DNA from 3 places in the Lysinibacillus sp. FSL K6-0102 genome. Region 3 is predicted to be linked to each of the others. Evidence: a T-box and tRNA genes for the amino acid it is inferred to sense, from the RefSeq annotation. Region 3 holds a T-box; the other regions hold tRNA genes.
What was found. The T-box of region 3 lies ahead of ileS (isoleucine--tRNA ligase). A T-box ahead of a tRNA ligase gene usually reads a tRNA of that ligase, here a tRNA-Ile.
Positions count from the first base shown of each region.

Region 1: it has a tRNA-Ile gene. The T-box ahead of ileS (isoleucine--tRNA ligase) is inferred to sense a tRNA for this amino acid. The anticodon was not compared.
Region 2: it has a tRNA-Ile gene. The T-box ahead of ileS (isoleucine--tRNA ligase) is inferred to sense a tRNA for this amino acid. The anticodon was not compared.

Region 1 is NZ_JBBOPH010000001.1:3,729,355-3,734,388, forward strand. It holds gene NYE73_RS18840 (FecCD family ABC transporter permease) at 1-152, shown strand, start outside; gene NYE73_RS18845 (FecCD family ABC transporter permease) at 152-1,207, shown strand; gene NYE73_RS18850 (ABC transporter ATP-binding protein) at 1,223-2,017, shown strand; tRNA gene NYE73_RS18855 (tRNA-Glu) at 2,157-2,228, opposite strand; tRNA gene NYE73_RS18860 (tRNA-Ser) at 2,231-2,321, opposite strand; tRNA gene NYE73_RS18865 (tRNA-Asn) at 2,332-2,408, opposite strand; tRNA gene NYE73_RS18870 (tRNA-Ile) at 2,413-2,489, opposite strand; tRNA gene NYE73_RS18875 (tRNA-Gly) at 2,491-2,564, opposite strand; tRNA gene NYE73_RS18880 (tRNA-Phe) at 2,570-2,645, opposite strand; tRNA gene NYE73_RS18885 (tRNA-Asp) at 2,704-2,779, opposite strand; tRNA gene NYE73_RS18890 (tRNA-Met) at 2,783-2,857, opposite strand; tRNA gene NYE73_RS18895 (tRNA-Ser) at 2,911-3,003, opposite strand; tRNA gene NYE73_RS18900 (tRNA-Ile) at 3,019-3,095, opposite strand; tRNA gene NYE73_RS18905 (tRNA-Met) at 3,103-3,176, opposite strand; tRNA gene NYE73_RS18910 (tRNA-Ala) at 3,205-3,280, opposite strand; tRNA gene NYE73_RS18915 (tRNA-Pro) at 3,297-3,373, opposite strand; tRNA gene NYE73_RS18920 (tRNA-Arg) at 3,383-3,459, opposite strand; tRNA gene NYE73_RS18925 (tRNA-Leu) at 3,468-3,556, opposite strand; tRNA gene NYE73_RS18930 (tRNA-Gly) at 3,562-3,636, opposite strand; tRNA gene NYE73_RS18935 (tRNA-Leu) at 3,673-3,757, opposite strand; tRNA gene NYE73_RS18940 (tRNA-Lys) at 3,775-3,850, opposite strand; tRNA gene NYE73_RS18945 (tRNA-Thr) at 3,858-3,933, opposite strand; tRNA gene NYE73_RS18950 (tRNA-Val) at 3,937-4,012, opposite strand; rRNA gene rrf (5S ribosomal RNA) at 4,023-4,138, opposite strand; gene NYE73_RS18960 (cysteine desulfurase family protein) at 4,417-5,034, opposite strand, start outside.
Region 2 is NZ_JBBOPH010000001.1:3,737,911-3,742,944, reverse strand. It holds rRNA gene NYE73_RS19090 (23S ribosomal RNA) at 1-1,775, shown strand, start outside; rRNA gene rrf (5S ribosomal RNA) at 1,887-2,002, shown strand; tRNA gene NYE73_RS19080 (tRNA-Val) at 2,013-2,088, shown strand; tRNA gene NYE73_RS19075 (tRNA-Thr) at 2,092-2,167, shown strand; tRNA gene NYE73_RS19070 (tRNA-Lys) at 2,175-2,250, shown strand; tRNA gene NYE73_RS19065 (tRNA-Leu) at 2,268-2,352, shown strand; tRNA gene NYE73_RS19060 (tRNA-Gly) at 2,389-2,463, shown strand; tRNA gene NYE73_RS19055 (tRNA-Leu) at 2,469-2,557, shown strand; tRNA gene NYE73_RS19050 (tRNA-Arg) at 2,566-2,642, shown strand; tRNA gene NYE73_RS19045 (tRNA-Pro) at 2,652-2,728, shown strand; tRNA gene NYE73_RS19040 (tRNA-Ala) at 2,745-2,820, shown strand; tRNA gene NYE73_RS19035 (tRNA-Met) at 2,849-2,922, shown strand; tRNA gene NYE73_RS19030 (tRNA-Ile) at 2,930-3,006, shown strand; tRNA gene NYE73_RS19025 (tRNA-Ser) at 3,022-3,114, shown strand; tRNA gene NYE73_RS19020 (tRNA-Met) at 3,168-3,242, shown strand; tRNA gene NYE73_RS19015 (tRNA-Asp) at 3,246-3,321, shown strand; tRNA gene NYE73_RS19010 (tRNA-Phe) at 3,380-3,455, shown strand; tRNA gene NYE73_RS19005 (tRNA-Gly) at 3,461-3,534, shown strand; tRNA gene NYE73_RS19000 (tRNA-Ile) at 3,536-3,612, shown strand; tRNA gene NYE73_RS18995 (tRNA-Asn) at 3,617-3,693, shown strand; tRNA gene NYE73_RS18990 (tRNA-Ser) at 3,704-3,794, shown strand; tRNA gene NYE73_RS18985 (tRNA-Glu) at 3,797-3,868, shown strand; gene NYE73_RS18980 (VOC family protein) at 3,928-4,344, opposite strand; gene nadA (quinolinate synthase NadA) at 4,510-5,034, opposite strand, start outside.
Region 3 is NZ_JBBOPH010000001.1:993,423-998,456, forward strand. It holds gene NYE73_RS04640 (YlmH family RNA-binding protein) at 1-753, shown strand, start outside; gene NYE73_RS04645 (DivIVA domain-containing protein) at 849-1,373, shown strand; T-box leader at 1,470-1,693, shown strand; gene ileS (isoleucine--tRNA ligase) at 1,806-4,574, shown strand; gene NYE73_RS04655 (AraC family transcriptional regulator) at 4,674-5,034, opposite strand, start outside.

The sequences.
Region 1 (5,034 bases), 2.7 Mb from region 3:
TGGCTGCTTTACTTGGGGGGATACTTTTATTGCTGGCTGATGTTGCGGCTCGTTATATTATCATGCCACAAGAAGTTCCAGTAGGCGTCATGACTGCTATGATTGGCACACCATTCTTTATTTACCTTGCGCGAAAAGGTGGAAAAAAATAATGAAACATGTAAAAACAATTCGTTTACTTCAACAAAAAATTTCATTTTTAATAGATGTACAAGCTATAAAAAAATTAACAGTGATTTGCATACTAACTCTTGCCGTGTTCTTTCTTAGTGCATCATTTGGTGATTCATTCATCAATCCATTTAAAGTTTTACAAGCTTTTTTTGGTTACGGCTCAGATTTTGATCAACTGATTATTATTGATTTTCGAATGCCTCGAATTTTCATGGCCTTGTTTGCTGGAATGGCGTTAGCCGTCGCAGGTGCAGTTTTACAAGGAATCATTAAAAATCCACTTGCCTCACCTGATATAATCGGCATATCTGCTGGTGGTGGGGCAGCGGTTGTTGGTTTCTTAGCCATTTTCAGTGATTCTAATCACTCTTTAACAGTTAGTATAGAGTGGTTGCCATTAGCAGGATTCATAGGGGCTACTATCGTCGGATGTATAGTCTACCTATTTGCTTGGAAAGATGGTGTCACACCAAATCGTCTTGTCTTAATCGGTATTAGCGTGTCGGCATTCATGCAAGCAATTACTACAATGTTAATGATTATCGGCCCAATTTATCAAGCAAGTGAAGCGAATAAATGGATTACGGGTAGTGTCAAAAGTTCGGATTGGGATCAAGTACAAATCGTTGTTCCATTGATTATTGTACTTCTACTTATCACCTTTTTTATTACTCGGCAGTTAAATGTTCAAGAATTAGGTGATGATACAGCATCAAGCCTAGGGCAACCTGTTCAAAAAACACGCCTTTACTTAATTCTATTATGTTCCAGTTTAGTAGCGAGTGCCATAGCATTTGCTGGTGCTATTGGGTTTGTAGGATTAATGGCTCCTCATATTGCACGACGCATTGTTGGTTCATCGTTCGGTGTACTTATTCCAGCATCCGCTGCAATTGGTGCATTGCTTGTAATGGTTGCAGATATTATAGGTCGTACAGCATTTAGCCCATTAGAAGTACCCGCAGGCGTCTTTACTGCTGCTATCGGTGCTCCTTACTTTATTTATTTATTATTTAGAAACCCTAAAAAATAAAGGAGTCTATACTACATGACTGAATCTTTATTAACCAAATCTCTAACATTAAGTTATGGTGATTTCAATATTATCGAAGATCTCAATTTATCTATTCCTTTGAATGAAATTACTGTATTAATCGGAGCGAATGGCTGTGGTAAATCCACACTCTTACGCTCCATTGCTCGATTATTAAAACCTAAAAAAGGCTCCGTTTTATTAGACGGTGAGGATATTTTTAAATTATCAACAAAACAAGTGGCTAAAAACCTCTCTATTCTTCCTCAATCTCCTGTTGCACCAGAAGGCTTAACTGTCCTACAACTTGTGAAACAAGGTCGCTATCCTTACCAAAGTTGGCGACAACAGTGGACTGAAAAAGATGAAGAAATCGTTTTAAACGCTTTAAAAGCTACAGGTACCGAGCATTTACAAGATAGACCAGTAGATGAGCTATCAGGGGGACAACGTCAACGTGCTTGGATAGCTATGACGCTTGCTCAAGATACAGATATCATTCTTTTAGACGAGCCTACGACATACTTAGATTTAACTCATCAAATAGACGTTTTAGATTTACTATTCGAATTGAACCAACAGCAAAAGAGAACTATTGTTATGGTACTACATGATATTAATCTTGCTTGTCGCTATGCCGATCATATTATTACAGTGCGTGACCGTGGTGTCTATCGTCAAGGGAAACCAGAAGAAATTATGACCACTGATTTAGTTAATCATGTGTTTGACCTTGATTGCCAAATGACGACAGATCCAATCTTTGGTACACCTCTTTGCATCCCATATGGAAAAGGACGAAAAATTTAATCACTAATTTAAAAAACAACAAGCCTACACAGTTTAATCATTCTGTGTAGGCTTTCATTTATTATAGCTATGTTATAAATCTAAATATCAAGTAAATTAAAAAGTGCAGTAGATGTAAATTCATCTACTGCACTTAGTATGACCCGTACGGGATTCGAACCCGTGTTACCGCCGTGAAAGGGCGGTGTCTTAACCACTTGACCAACGGGCCCATGGCGGAGAAGGAGGGATTTGAACCCTCGCGCCGGTTACCCGACCTACACCCTTAGCAGGGGCGCCTCTTCAGCCTCTTGAGTACTTCCCCAAAATAAAAATGGCTCCGAAGGCAGGACTCGAACCTGCGACAACCTGATTAACAGTCAGGTGCTACTACCAACTGAGCTACTTCGGAATAATGGTGGGCCTAAATGGACTCGAACCATCGACCTCACGCTTATCAGGCGTGCGCTCTAACCAGCTGAGCTATAGGCCCTTGGAGCGGGTGATGGGAATCGAACCCACGACATCAGCTTGGAAGGCTGAGGTTTTACCATTAAACTACACCCGCATAAATGGTGGGTCAGGACGGAATCGAACCGCCGACACTTAGAGCTTCAATCTAATGCTCTACCAACTGAGCTACTGACCCATTTCGTCCATGCTAAGCTTGCTCACTTTTTTGCTTCTCATGACTTTTATTTTAAAAATGGCGGTCCCGACCGGGATCGAACCGGCGATCTCCTGCGTGACAGGCAGGCATGTTAACCGCTACACCACGGGACCTTTTGGTTGCGGGGGCCGGATTTGAACCAACGACCTTCGGGTTATGAGCCCGACGAGCTACCACTGCTCCACCCCGCGATAATTTTATGTTGTTTCGAGTTTTTAAAGCACCATTTATAAAAATTTAAAACTGGAGGAGGTAGAGGGATTCGAACCCCCGCGCGGTGTTACCCGCCTGTCGGTTTTCAAGACCGATCCCTTCAGCCAGACTTGGGTATACCTCCGTTACAATATATAAATGGTGGACCTTGCAGGACTCGAACCTGCGACCGGACGGTTATGAGCCGTCTGCTCTAACCAACTGAGCTAAAGGTCCTTTAAGATGGCGGCAGAGGGGATCGAACCCCCGACCTTACGGGTATGAACCGTACGCTCTAGCCAGCTGAGCTACGCCGCCAGGATCTTTATACTGGTTAATTTACTTATGGTGGAGCCTAGCGGGATCGAACCGCTGACCTCCTGCGTGCAAGGCAGGCGCTCTCCCAGCTGAGCTAAGGCCCCATAATCTTTTTGGAAATGGTCGGGAAGACAGGATTCGAACCTGCGACCCCTTGGTCCCAAACCAAGTGCTCTACCAAGCTGAGCTACTTCCCGTTGTTCTTTTGGCGCGCCCGACAGGAGTCGAACCCATAACCTTCTGATCCGTAGTCAGACGCTCTATCCAATTGAGCTACGGGCGCATTTAAAATGGTGCCGAGGACCGGAATCGAACCGGTACGGTAGTCACCTACCGCAGGATTTTAAGTCCTGTGCGTCTGCCAGTTCCGCCACCCCGGCACATTTGGAGCGGAAGACGAGGTTCGAACTCGCGACCCCCACCTTGGCAAGGTGGTGTTCTACCACTGAACTACTTCCGCATGTGCATAAGCTTTTTTATCTGGCAATGAAAATAATGGTGCGGGTGAAGGGAGTCGAACCCCCACGCCTTGCGGCGCTAGATCCTAAGTCTAGTGCGTCTGCCAATTCCGCCACACCCGCTTATTATTATTTATAAATGGTGAGCCATGAAGGACTCGAACCTTCGACCCTCTGATTAAAAGTCAGATGCTCTACCAACTGAGCTAATGGCTCGAAAAAATGGTGCCGGCTATAGGAATCGAACCCACGACCTACTGATTACAAGTCAGTTGCTCTACCTGCTGAGCTAAACCGGCATATGGTGGAGGATGACGGGCTCGAACCGCCGACCCTCTGCTTGTAAGGCAGATGCTCTCCCAGCTGAGCTAATCCTCCTGGGTATTATGCCTAGCGACGTCCTACTCTCACAGGGGGAAGCCCCCAACTACCATCGGCGCTAAAGAGCTTAACTTCCGTGTTCGGTATGGGAACGGGTGTGACCTCTTTGCTATCATCACTAGACTTTGTTATGTATCATGTTTTGAAGTTGTTTACCTGTCCTTCAAGACAAGAATTATTGTATAACGTTTTCTAACATTGTGCAATACTTTTTTATAAAAAAAAGAAATTATTACTTTTTAAAGATATTTTTGTTAAGTAAGAGAAAATATTGCCCTGCAAAATATTATAGCAATTGTTGGTTCAAAAGAAAACAATTATTTTATTTGGCCGATATTATTAGCTTATAATCTATTTCACTACAAGTGAAGAATATAGATAATCCTTCACTCGTCTTTTCGTTAAATATTTGAAAGCTCTATTTTTAATTTTACAATATCCTCAAGTGTAGTGGAAGGACCAAAAGATATTCTAAAAAATTGGCGTGCCGCTTCCAAAGAGAATCCCATTGATAGAATAGCCTTTGTTCCCGATTCACTATGAATATCACATGCACTACCTGTAGAGATACAGATTCCCGCCTCATTTAACTTTAAAAGAACATATTGCCCCTCTACTTTTTCCATCATTACCCCACAAATATTAGGTAGTTGCTGTTTACACTCAACGAGCTGACATTTTTCAGGTAAATTATTTTCAAAATAATTTCTTAGCGTTTCATAATGTTGCAATTCATATTGATAGTTTTCAATTGCCGCGGCAAAGGCCACGATTGCAGGAGTATCTAATGTCCCCCCTCTAAGACCCCTCTCATGTGTCAAACCCGGTGTTAATGCAGGTACTCTGATTGCGGGGTTCAGATATATAGCACCACAGCCCTTTGGTCCGCCTATTTTATGAGCCGAGATGGTAATCGCATCTGCCCCTTTTGGTATAGCTAGTTTGCTAAATGATTGTACACAATCAACATGACAGAATATATTTGATTTTCTTGCCATCTTTACGATTTTCTCTACAGG
Region 2 (5,034 bases), 2.7 Mb from region 3:
TCGAGTGACGCTGCGCCGAAAATGTATCGGGGCTAAACGATTCACCGAAGCTGTGGATTGACATCTACGATGTCAGTGGTAGGAGAGCGTTCTAAGTGCGTTGAAGTCAGATCGGAAGGACTGGTGGAGCGCTTAGAAGTGAGAATGCCGGTATGAGTAGCGAAAGACGGGTGAGAATCCCGTCCACCGTATGACTAAGGTTTCCTGAGGAAGGCTCGTCCGCTCAGGGTTAGTCGGGACCTAAGCCGAGGCCGATAGGCGTAGGCGATGGACAACAGGTTGATATTCCTGTACCACCTCCTCACCGTTTGAGAAATGGGGGGACGCAGTAGGATAGGGTAAGCGCGCCGTTGGTTGTGCGCGTCCAAGCAGTAAGGCGTGTGTGTAGGCAAATCCGCACACTGTAACGTTGAGCTGTGATGGCGAGTCCGTATGGACGAAGTTCCTGATTTCACACTGCCAAGAAAAGCCTCTATCGAGGTGAGAGGTGCCCGTACCGCAAACCGACACAGGTAGTCGAGGAGAGAATCCTAAGGTGTGCGAGAGAACTCTCGTTAAGGAACTCGGCAAAATGACCCCGTAACTTCGGGAGAAGGGGTGCTCTTGAGCGTGCAAGCGCATGAGAGCCGCAGTGAATAGGCCCAGGCGACTGTTTAGCAAAAACACAGGTCTCTGCAAAACCGTAAGGTGACGTATAGGGGCTGACGCCTGCCCGGTGCTGGAAGGTTAAGAGGAGTGGTTAGCGCAAGCGAAGCTGCGAATTGAAGCCCCAGTAAACGGCGGCCGTAACTATAACGGTCCTAAGGTAGCGAAATTCCTTGTCGGGTAAGTTCCGACCCGCACGAAAGGCGTAACGATCTGGGCACTGTCTCAACGAGAGACTCGGTGAAATTATAGTACCTGTGAAGATGCAGGTTACCCGCGACAGGACGGAAAGACCCCGTGGAGCTTTACTGTAGCCTGATATTGAATTTTGGTACAACTTGTACAGGATAGGTAGGAGCCAGAGATCTCGGAGCGCCAGCTTCGAAGGAGGCGTCGGTGGGATACTACCCTGGTTGTATTGAAATTCTAACCCATGCCCCTTAGCGGGGCAGGAGACAGTGTCAGGCGGACAGTTTGACTGGGGCGGTCGCCTCCTAAAAGGTAACGGAGGCGCCCAAAGGTTCCCTCAGAATGGTTGGAAATCATTCGTAGAGTGTAAAGGCACAAGGGAGCTTGACTGCGAGACCTACAAGTCGAGCAGGGTCGAAAGACGGGCTTAGTGATCCGGTGGTTCCGCATGGAAGGGCCATCGCTCAACGGATAAAAGCTACCCCGGGGATAACAGGCTTATCTCCCCCAAGAGTCCACATCGACGGGGAGGTTTGGCACCTCGATGTCGGCTCATCGCATCCTGGGGCTGTAGTCGGTCCCAAGGGTTGGGCTGTTCGCCCATTAAAGCGGTACGCGAGCTGGGTTCAGAACGTCGTGAGACAGTTCGGTCCCTATCCGTCGTGGGCGTAGGAAATTTGAGAGGAGCTGTCCTTAGTACGAGAGGACCGGGATGGACACACCGCTGGTGTACCAGTTGTCTTGCCAAAGGCATCGCTGGGTAGCTATGTGTGGACGGGATAAGTGCTGAAAGCATCTAAGCATGAAGCCCCCCTCAAGATGAGATTTCCCATTACGCAAGTAAGTAAGATCCCTCAAAGACGATGAGGTAGATAGGTTCGAGGTGGAAGTGTGGTGACACATGGAGCTGACGAATACTAATCGATCGAGGACTTAACCAAAAAAGTTTGAAACATTCAATGCACCGTTTATCCAGTTTTGAAAGAGCAAATCTTTCTAAAAAGAGAGCTTCTAGACACAGCAGTACGCCGTGTATGGAAGGTCGACCATAGTCTAGTGATGATGGCAAAGAGGTCACACCCGTTCCCATACCGAACACGGAAGTTAAGCTCTTTAGCGCCGATGGTAGTTGGGGGCTTCCCCCTGTGAGAGTAGGACGTCGCTAGGCATAATACCCAGGAGGATTAGCTCAGCTGGGAGAGCATCTGCCTTACAAGCAGAGGGTCGGCGGTTCGAGCCCGTCATCCTCCACCATATGCCGGTTTAGCTCAGCAGGTAGAGCAACTGACTTGTAATCAGTAGGTCGTGGGTTCGATTCCTATAGCCGGCACCATTTTTTCGAGCCATTAGCTCAGTTGGTAGAGCATCTGACTTTTAATCAGAGGGTCGAAGGTTCGAGTCCTTCATGGCTCACCATTTATAAATAATAATAAGCGGGTGTGGCGGAATTGGCAGACGCACTAGACTTAGGATCTAGCGCCGCAAGGCGTGGGGGTTCGACTCCCTTCACCCGCACCATTATTTTCATTGCCAGATAAAAAAGCTTATGCACATGCGGAAGTAGTTCAGTGGTAGAACACCACCTTGCCAAGGTGGGGGTCGCGAGTTCGAACCTCGTCTTCCGCTCCAAATGTGCCGGGGTGGCGGAACTGGCAGACGCACAGGACTTAAAATCCTGCGGTAGGTGACTACCGTACCGGTTCGATTCCGGTCCTCGGCACCATTTTAAATGCGCCCGTAGCTCAATTGGATAGAGCGTCTGACTACGGATCAGAAGGTTATGGGTTCGACTCCTGTCGGGCGCGCCAAAAGAACAACGGGAAGTAGCTCAGCTTGGTAGAGCACTTGGTTTGGGACCAAGGGGTCGCAGGTTCGAATCCTGTCTTCCCGACCATTTCCAAAAAGATTATGGGGCCTTAGCTCAGCTGGGAGAGCGCCTGCCTTGCACGCAGGAGGTCAGCGGTTCGATCCCGCTAGGCTCCACCATAAGTAAATTAACCAGTATAAAGATCCTGGCGGCGTAGCTCAGCTGGCTAGAGCGTACGGTTCATACCCGTAAGGTCGGGGGTTCGATCCCCTCTGCCGCCATCTTAAAGGACCTTTAGCTCAGTTGGTTAGAGCAGACGGCTCATAACCGTCCGGTCGCAGGTTCGAGTCCTGCAAGGTCCACCATTTATATATTGTAACGGAGGTATACCCAAGTCTGGCTGAAGGGATCGGTCTTGAAAACCGACAGGCGGGTAACACCGCGCGGGGGTTCGAATCCCTCTACCTCCTCCAGTTTTAAATTTTTATAAATGGTGCTTTAAAAACTCGAAACAACATAAAATTATCGCGGGGTGGAGCAGTGGTAGCTCGTCGGGCTCATAACCCGAAGGTCGTTGGTTCAAATCCGGCCCCCGCAACCAAAAGGTCCCGTGGTGTAGCGGTTAACATGCCTGCCTGTCACGCAGGAGATCGCCGGTTCGATCCCGGTCGGGACCGCCATTTTTAAAATAAAAGTCATGAGAAGCAAAAAAGTGAGCAAGCTTAGCATGGACGAAATGGGTCAGTAGCTCAGTTGGTAGAGCATTAGATTGAAGCTCTAAGTGTCGGCGGTTCGATTCCGTCCTGACCCACCATTTATGCGGGTGTAGTTTAATGGTAAAACCTCAGCCTTCCAAGCTGATGTCGTGGGTTCGATTCCCATCACCCGCTCCAAGGGCCTATAGCTCAGCTGGTTAGAGCGCACGCCTGATAAGCGTGAGGTCGATGGTTCGAGTCCATTTAGGCCCACCATTATTCCGAAGTAGCTCAGTTGGTAGTAGCACCTGACTGTTAATCAGGTTGTCGCAGGTTCGAGTCCTGCCTTCGGAGCCATTTTTATTTTGGGGAAGTACTCAAGAGGCTGAAGAGGCGCCCCTGCTAAGGGTGTAGGTCGGGTAACCGGCGCGAGGGTTCAAATCCCTCCTTCTCCGCCATGGGCCCGTTGGTCAAGTGGTTAAGACACCGCCCTTTCACGGCGGTAACACGGGTTCGAATCCCGTACGGGTCATACTAGAAACAGTAGATGCAATTGCATCTACTGTTTTTTGATATTCATAGATACAAAATTTACTCTTGATTCAATGCATTTTCATCCATATAAACTACTTCCCAGATATGCCCATCTACATCTTGAAAACCCCAACCATACATAAATCCGTGATCTTGTGGTTCACTATAAGGTTTACCACCAGAGGCAAGTGCCTTATTCACTAATTGATCTACTTGTTCTCGGTTTTCAGCAGAGAGACATAAGATTGCTTCTGCAGAAGTAGTAGTATCTGTAACTTCTTTCTTACTAAATCCTTTAAATCGTTCTTCAACCATTATTAATACGAAGATATTTTCGCTAATAATCATTGAGGCTGTTGTTTCATCACTGAATTGTTGATTGAACTCAAAACCTAATTCCTTAAAAAAACTGATAGATTTGTTTAGATCTTTTACTGGTAAATTGATAAAGATATTTTTCGATTGAAAAGCCATTTAGTATCACCTCCAAATTGACAGTATCATGGAGCATAAAGTCGTGTCAATTATAGCAATGCGGGGCGCAAATGGAAGCCATTAGCACTATTAGAAGTAGGTGTTATGTCAACAAAAACAGAAAGGTTATATCTTCAACCTTTCTGTTTAAAAAGTTTTAACTATTTATCCTCTGGCTAGCATTCTTTCAAGTGAACTAAGTGCTTCAGAGGTAGTATATTCATCTACTTGTATACGGTTATGAGGTTGACCTTGCTCAATACTTTCTAAGCTCCATAACAAATGTGGAAGGTCAATTCGATTCATTGTTAAACAAGGACAAAAGTTTTCGTTTAAGGAGACAATATGTTTATCAGGATGCTGCTTAATAATGCGATTGACAAGGTTCATTTCTGTTCCAATTGCCCATGCAGATCCGCTTGGAGCTCGATTGATTGTATCAATAATGTATTTTGTGGAGCCTGCATCATCAGCCGCTGCAACCACTTCACGGCTGCACTCAGGGTGAACAATTATCCTCATAGTCGGGTGTTCTTTGCGAATAACCTCTGTATGTTGAACAGTAAAACCTTCGTGCACAGAGCAGTGACCCTTCCAAAGAATAACCTGGATATTTTCAAGTGGCTCTTTTGTTTCGAGCAAGTTCTTATGCGGATTCCAAACAGCCATATTTTCAAGAGGTATACCTAA
Region 3 (5,034 bases):
CAGCCCTTTATTGAACAGGTAATAAGCTGGCAGCGTGAGGTTGAAGATCGTTATGCGCCTAAGCTGACAGATTTTCTTGATCCAAGACAACGTTTTATTGTGACATCGATTATCGGGCAAAATGATACCCTAAAAACTGCATGCACAGGTTTATTTGAAGAGGCGGAGAGGCAGCGTATGCTTATTTTTCCTACTTACTATGAAGCAATAGAAGAAGACTTTCAGTTAGTGGCATTTACGATTCAATATCCAGTGAAATTTGTTCAATTACGACATCCTGATGTTTTAGGTGCGTTGCTTTCATTAGGTTTAAACCGTGGCAAATTTGGTGATATTCGTGTAAATGATCAGCAGGTGCAATTCGTTGTAGCTCAAGAGGTAGCAGAATATGTTCGGTTACATTTAACAGGTATTGGTAAAGTTAAGGTGCATATTGAGTCTTTAAAAGAAGCGGATTCCCTTATTGTAAATGAGGAAGAATGGTTGGAGGAATCTCATACAGTATCTTCCATGCGCTTAGATGTAATTATTGCGACTGTATTAAATGTATCACGCCAAAAAGCTCAAGCTTTAATTACTGGGAAAAAAGTTCGTGTAAATTGGACAGAAAGAGATACAGTTGCTTTTGAATTACAAGAGGGAGATATTTTATCGATACGTGGAAGTGGTAGGGTGAAAATTATTATGACTGAAGGCCGAACAAAAAAAGATAAAATCCGTCTTCAAGTCGGTCGATTGGCCCAAAAAAGCTGAAAGTGAAGTAAATTTCATTAATTTTTACTGCTAAGTTGTCGGAACAATTGTATAATAGGAATTACGAATGTACATGTAAAGGAGAGAAGGATTGTATGCCATTATCACCTATTGATATACATAATAAGGAGTTTACAAAAGCCTTCAGAGGTTATGCTGAAGATGAAGTAAATGAATTTTTAGATCAGATTATTAAAGACTATGAAATTCTGCTTCGTGAAAAAAAAGAGGTTGATAAGCAATTAGAGATGGCTTTAGAACAAGCGAGACATTTCAACACCTTAGAAGAAACTTTGCAGAAGTCTATTGTCGTTGCACAAGAAGCGGCTGATGAAGTGAGAAGAAATTCTCAAAAAGAGGCAAAGCTCATTGTAAAAGAAGCTGAAAAAAATGCTGATCGAATTGTCAATGAAGCTTTGACGAAGGCTCGTAAGGTGACGATTGAAATTGATGAGCTTAAAAAGCAATCTAAGGTATTTCGTAATCGTTTCAAGATGCTTGTAGAAGCACAGCTGGATTTACTTAATGCAGATGACTGGGATCATTTGCTGCAATATGATATCGATTTAACAGAAATTCAAGCATCTGTTGAAGAAGCACAGGATTCTGAGGATATTTAACTTTTCTTTTTAATTGCTGTAATTGACAAATGAAACTTGACGCGATTGTTTGAATTTCATATACTTTGTAATAGTAATTATTTTGAACAGATATGCATAAAAGCAGAGACGAAGACAGTATTTGTTAGGCGTTGTTAAGCGATTTGGGGACAGTGAGAGCCCAAACATACAACTAGCATTGAACATCACTTCTGAGCTAAATAACTGAAAAAAGTAGGTTATTTCGTGATGCACGACGTTAAACGTGCTTTTAAGAGGTAGTGCAAATTTTTGTACTACAATTAGGGTGGTACCGCGAGTAGAAGCTTCTCGTCCCTTAGTGGGATTGAGGGCTTTTTTTGTTTGTTTCCGAATCGTTTTAGATAATTTTGCCAATAACTGTCTTATGAGAAAAATGTCTACCTGTTTGTGTAAAATAAAGGAGGAATTTTAATGGTTGAATACAAAGATACTTTATTAATGCCAAAAACAGATTTCCCAATGCGTGGAAATTTACCGGCAAATGAGCCAAAAATGCAAGAAAAATGGAATGGCATGGATATTAACAAATTACAGATGGAGCGTACGGAAGGTCGACCAGAATTTGTTCTACATGATGGTCCTCCCTATGCAAATGGTGATATCCATATAGGCCATGCTCTAAATAAAGTATTGAAGGATATGATTACACGTCATCGCTCCATGACTGGCTACCATGTCAATTATATTCCAGGTTGGGATACACATGGTTTACCAATTGAGCAAGCATTGACTAACAAAGGTGTAAAACGTAAAGAAATGTCAGTAGCAGCATTCCGCCAACTTTGTGAAGAGTATGCTTATGAGCAAATTGACAATCAACGTGCCCAATTCCGCCGTCTAGGCATTCGAGGTGATTGGGAAAATCCATATATTACATTAAAGCCTGAGTTTGAAGCTCGTCAAATTGAAGTATTCGGTAAAATGGCGGAAAAAGGTTATATCTATAAAGGGTTAAAGCCGGTTTATTGGTCTCCTTCTTCTGAATCTGCTTTGGCGGAAGCTGAAATTGAATATAAGGACATCAAATCTCCATCCATTTATGTAAGCTTTGCAATTAAGGATGCGAAGGGTGTTGTTCCAGCAGATGCTAAATTTATCATTTGGACAACAACACCATGGACATTACCAGCAAACTTAGGGATTTCTTTGAATCCTGAATTTATCTATGTAGTAGTTGCAGTGGCTAATAAAAAATTCATCATTGCCAAAGAGTTATTAGAGTCAGTGGCAACTACGCTTGGATGGGTAGACTATGAGGTTGTACAAGAGGTAAAAGGAGAGGCATTAGATCGTATTGTAGCACAACATCCATTCTACGATCGTGAATCGCTTATTATGGTAGGTGAACACGTAACTGCTGAAGCGGGTACAGGTTGTGTTCATACAGCCCCAGGGCATGGTGAAGACGATTATCATATTGGTAAACAGTACGGTTTAGGTATTCTTAGCCCTCTTGATAATAGTGGCTGTTATACAGATGAAGCACCTGGCTTTGAAGGCGTGTTTTATAATGATGCGAATAAACTCGTCACAGAAAAACTAAAAGAAGTAGGAGCGTTAGAAAAGCTTGATTTCTTTACGCACTCCTATCCACATGACTGGCGTACGAAAAAGCCTGTTATTTATCGTGCGACACCACAATGGTTTGCATCTGTTGAAGCATTCCGTGGGGAGTTATTAGAGGCTGTAAAAGCAACAGCATTTACACCAGCTTGGGGAGAAACTCGTCTTTATAATATGATTCGTGATCGTGGAGACTGGGTAATTTCACGTCAACGTGCGTGGGGTGTGCCGATTCCGATTTTCTATGCTGAAAATGGTGAACCTATTATTACACCTGAAACAATTAGTCATGTCTCAGCATTATTCCGTGAGAATGGATCAAATATTTGGTTCCAAAAAACAGCAAAAGAGTTATTACCAGAAGGCTTTACACATCCAGGTAGCCCGAACGGCGAATTTACAAAAGAAAATGATATTATGGATGTTTGGTTTGATTCCGGTTCATCACACCAAGGTGTACTAGTAGAGCGTGGTATGAAATATCCAGCTGATCTCTATTTAGAGGGTTCTGACCAACATCGTGGTTGGTTTAATTCCTCTCTTATTACATCTGTAGCTATTAACGGCTATGCACCATACAAAGGACTTTTAACACATGGTTTTGTACTTGATGGTGAAGGACGTAAAATGAGTAAATCTTTAGGGAATGTGATTATTCCGCAAAAAGTAATGGATCAGTATGGAGCAGACATACTTCGTTTATGGGTTGCTTCTGTTGATTATACAGCAGATGTGCGCATCTCTATGGATATGTTAAAGCAAGTATCTGAAGTGTATCGTAAAATTCGTAATACTTTCCGTTTCTTACACGGCAATATTGCTGATTTCGATCCTACGAAAGATCGTGTAAGTTATGCTGAGCTTCGTGAAATGGATCAATATGTGTATATGCGCTTACAGGATGTCTTAAAAACTGTGCGTGCTGCCTATGATCGCTATGATTTTGCTGCTGTCTATCATGTAGTCAATAATTTCGTTGCTGTAGAGTTATCTTCATTCTATCTTGATATTGCCAAAGACGTAGTCTATATCGAGGGTCATGACAATAAGGATCGTCGTGCGATGCAAACAGTTATTTATGATACATTGATGACATTAGTAAAAATCATGACACCAATTATCCCACATACAACAGATGAAATGTGGTCTTATCTACATGCTCAAGGTATTGTAGAAGAAGTTTCTGTTCAATTAACAGATTTCCCAGAGGTAGATGTTCAAGCGAATTTTGAGAGCATACGTACAAAATGGGAAAAAATTATTGATGTACGCGATGATATTTTAAAAGCATTAGAGGAAGCACGTAATGCGAAAACAATTGGTAAATCACTTGAAGCAAAAGTCACTGTCTACGCGAAAGAAGATGTTGTCGCATTATTGAACGATGCCAACATTGACTTTGCACAACTTTCCATCGTTTCAGCTTTTGAGGTAGCTGCTATCGAGGAGGCACCTGCTGAAGCTTTAACACTTGAGCATGTTTCCATTGTTGTTGAGAAGGCTACAGGTGAGAAATGTGAGCGTTGCTGGTCAATTTCTGAAACAGTTGGTTCAAATGAAGCACAACCTACAGTATGTGCTCGCTGTGCAGAAGTTGTAGAAAAGTATTACGTTTAATCTATAAATAACAAGAATCTGCATTTAAATGTAGAGGATGTGCAAGTCTCCTTGTTGGAGGCTTGCTTTTTTCATGGAAGTTTTGCAGATTCTTTTCCATTATTTAAATAAAATTTCTGTCGTATTGCGATAGTCTGTTGGAGATATACCTACATATTTTTTAAAAGTTAAACTATAGTAATTTGGTGTATTGAAGCCACAGGTGGAGGAGATTTTTTCTATGGTGTAGTCGTACTTGCGTAAAAAAGGTAAGGTTTTGATAATGCGTGTATAAGCAACATAGTCAACAAAATTGCGACCTGTTTCTTTTTTAAATAGTCTACTAAAATGAGTTGGGCTAAAGTTAATATATTTTGCAACATCACGAATGGTCAGTTGTTCGTCGTAATGTTCTTCAATATACTGAATAGCTTTTTGCAGCTGCTCATGCTTTGTTAAATCTTCGTAATATCGGATGTGT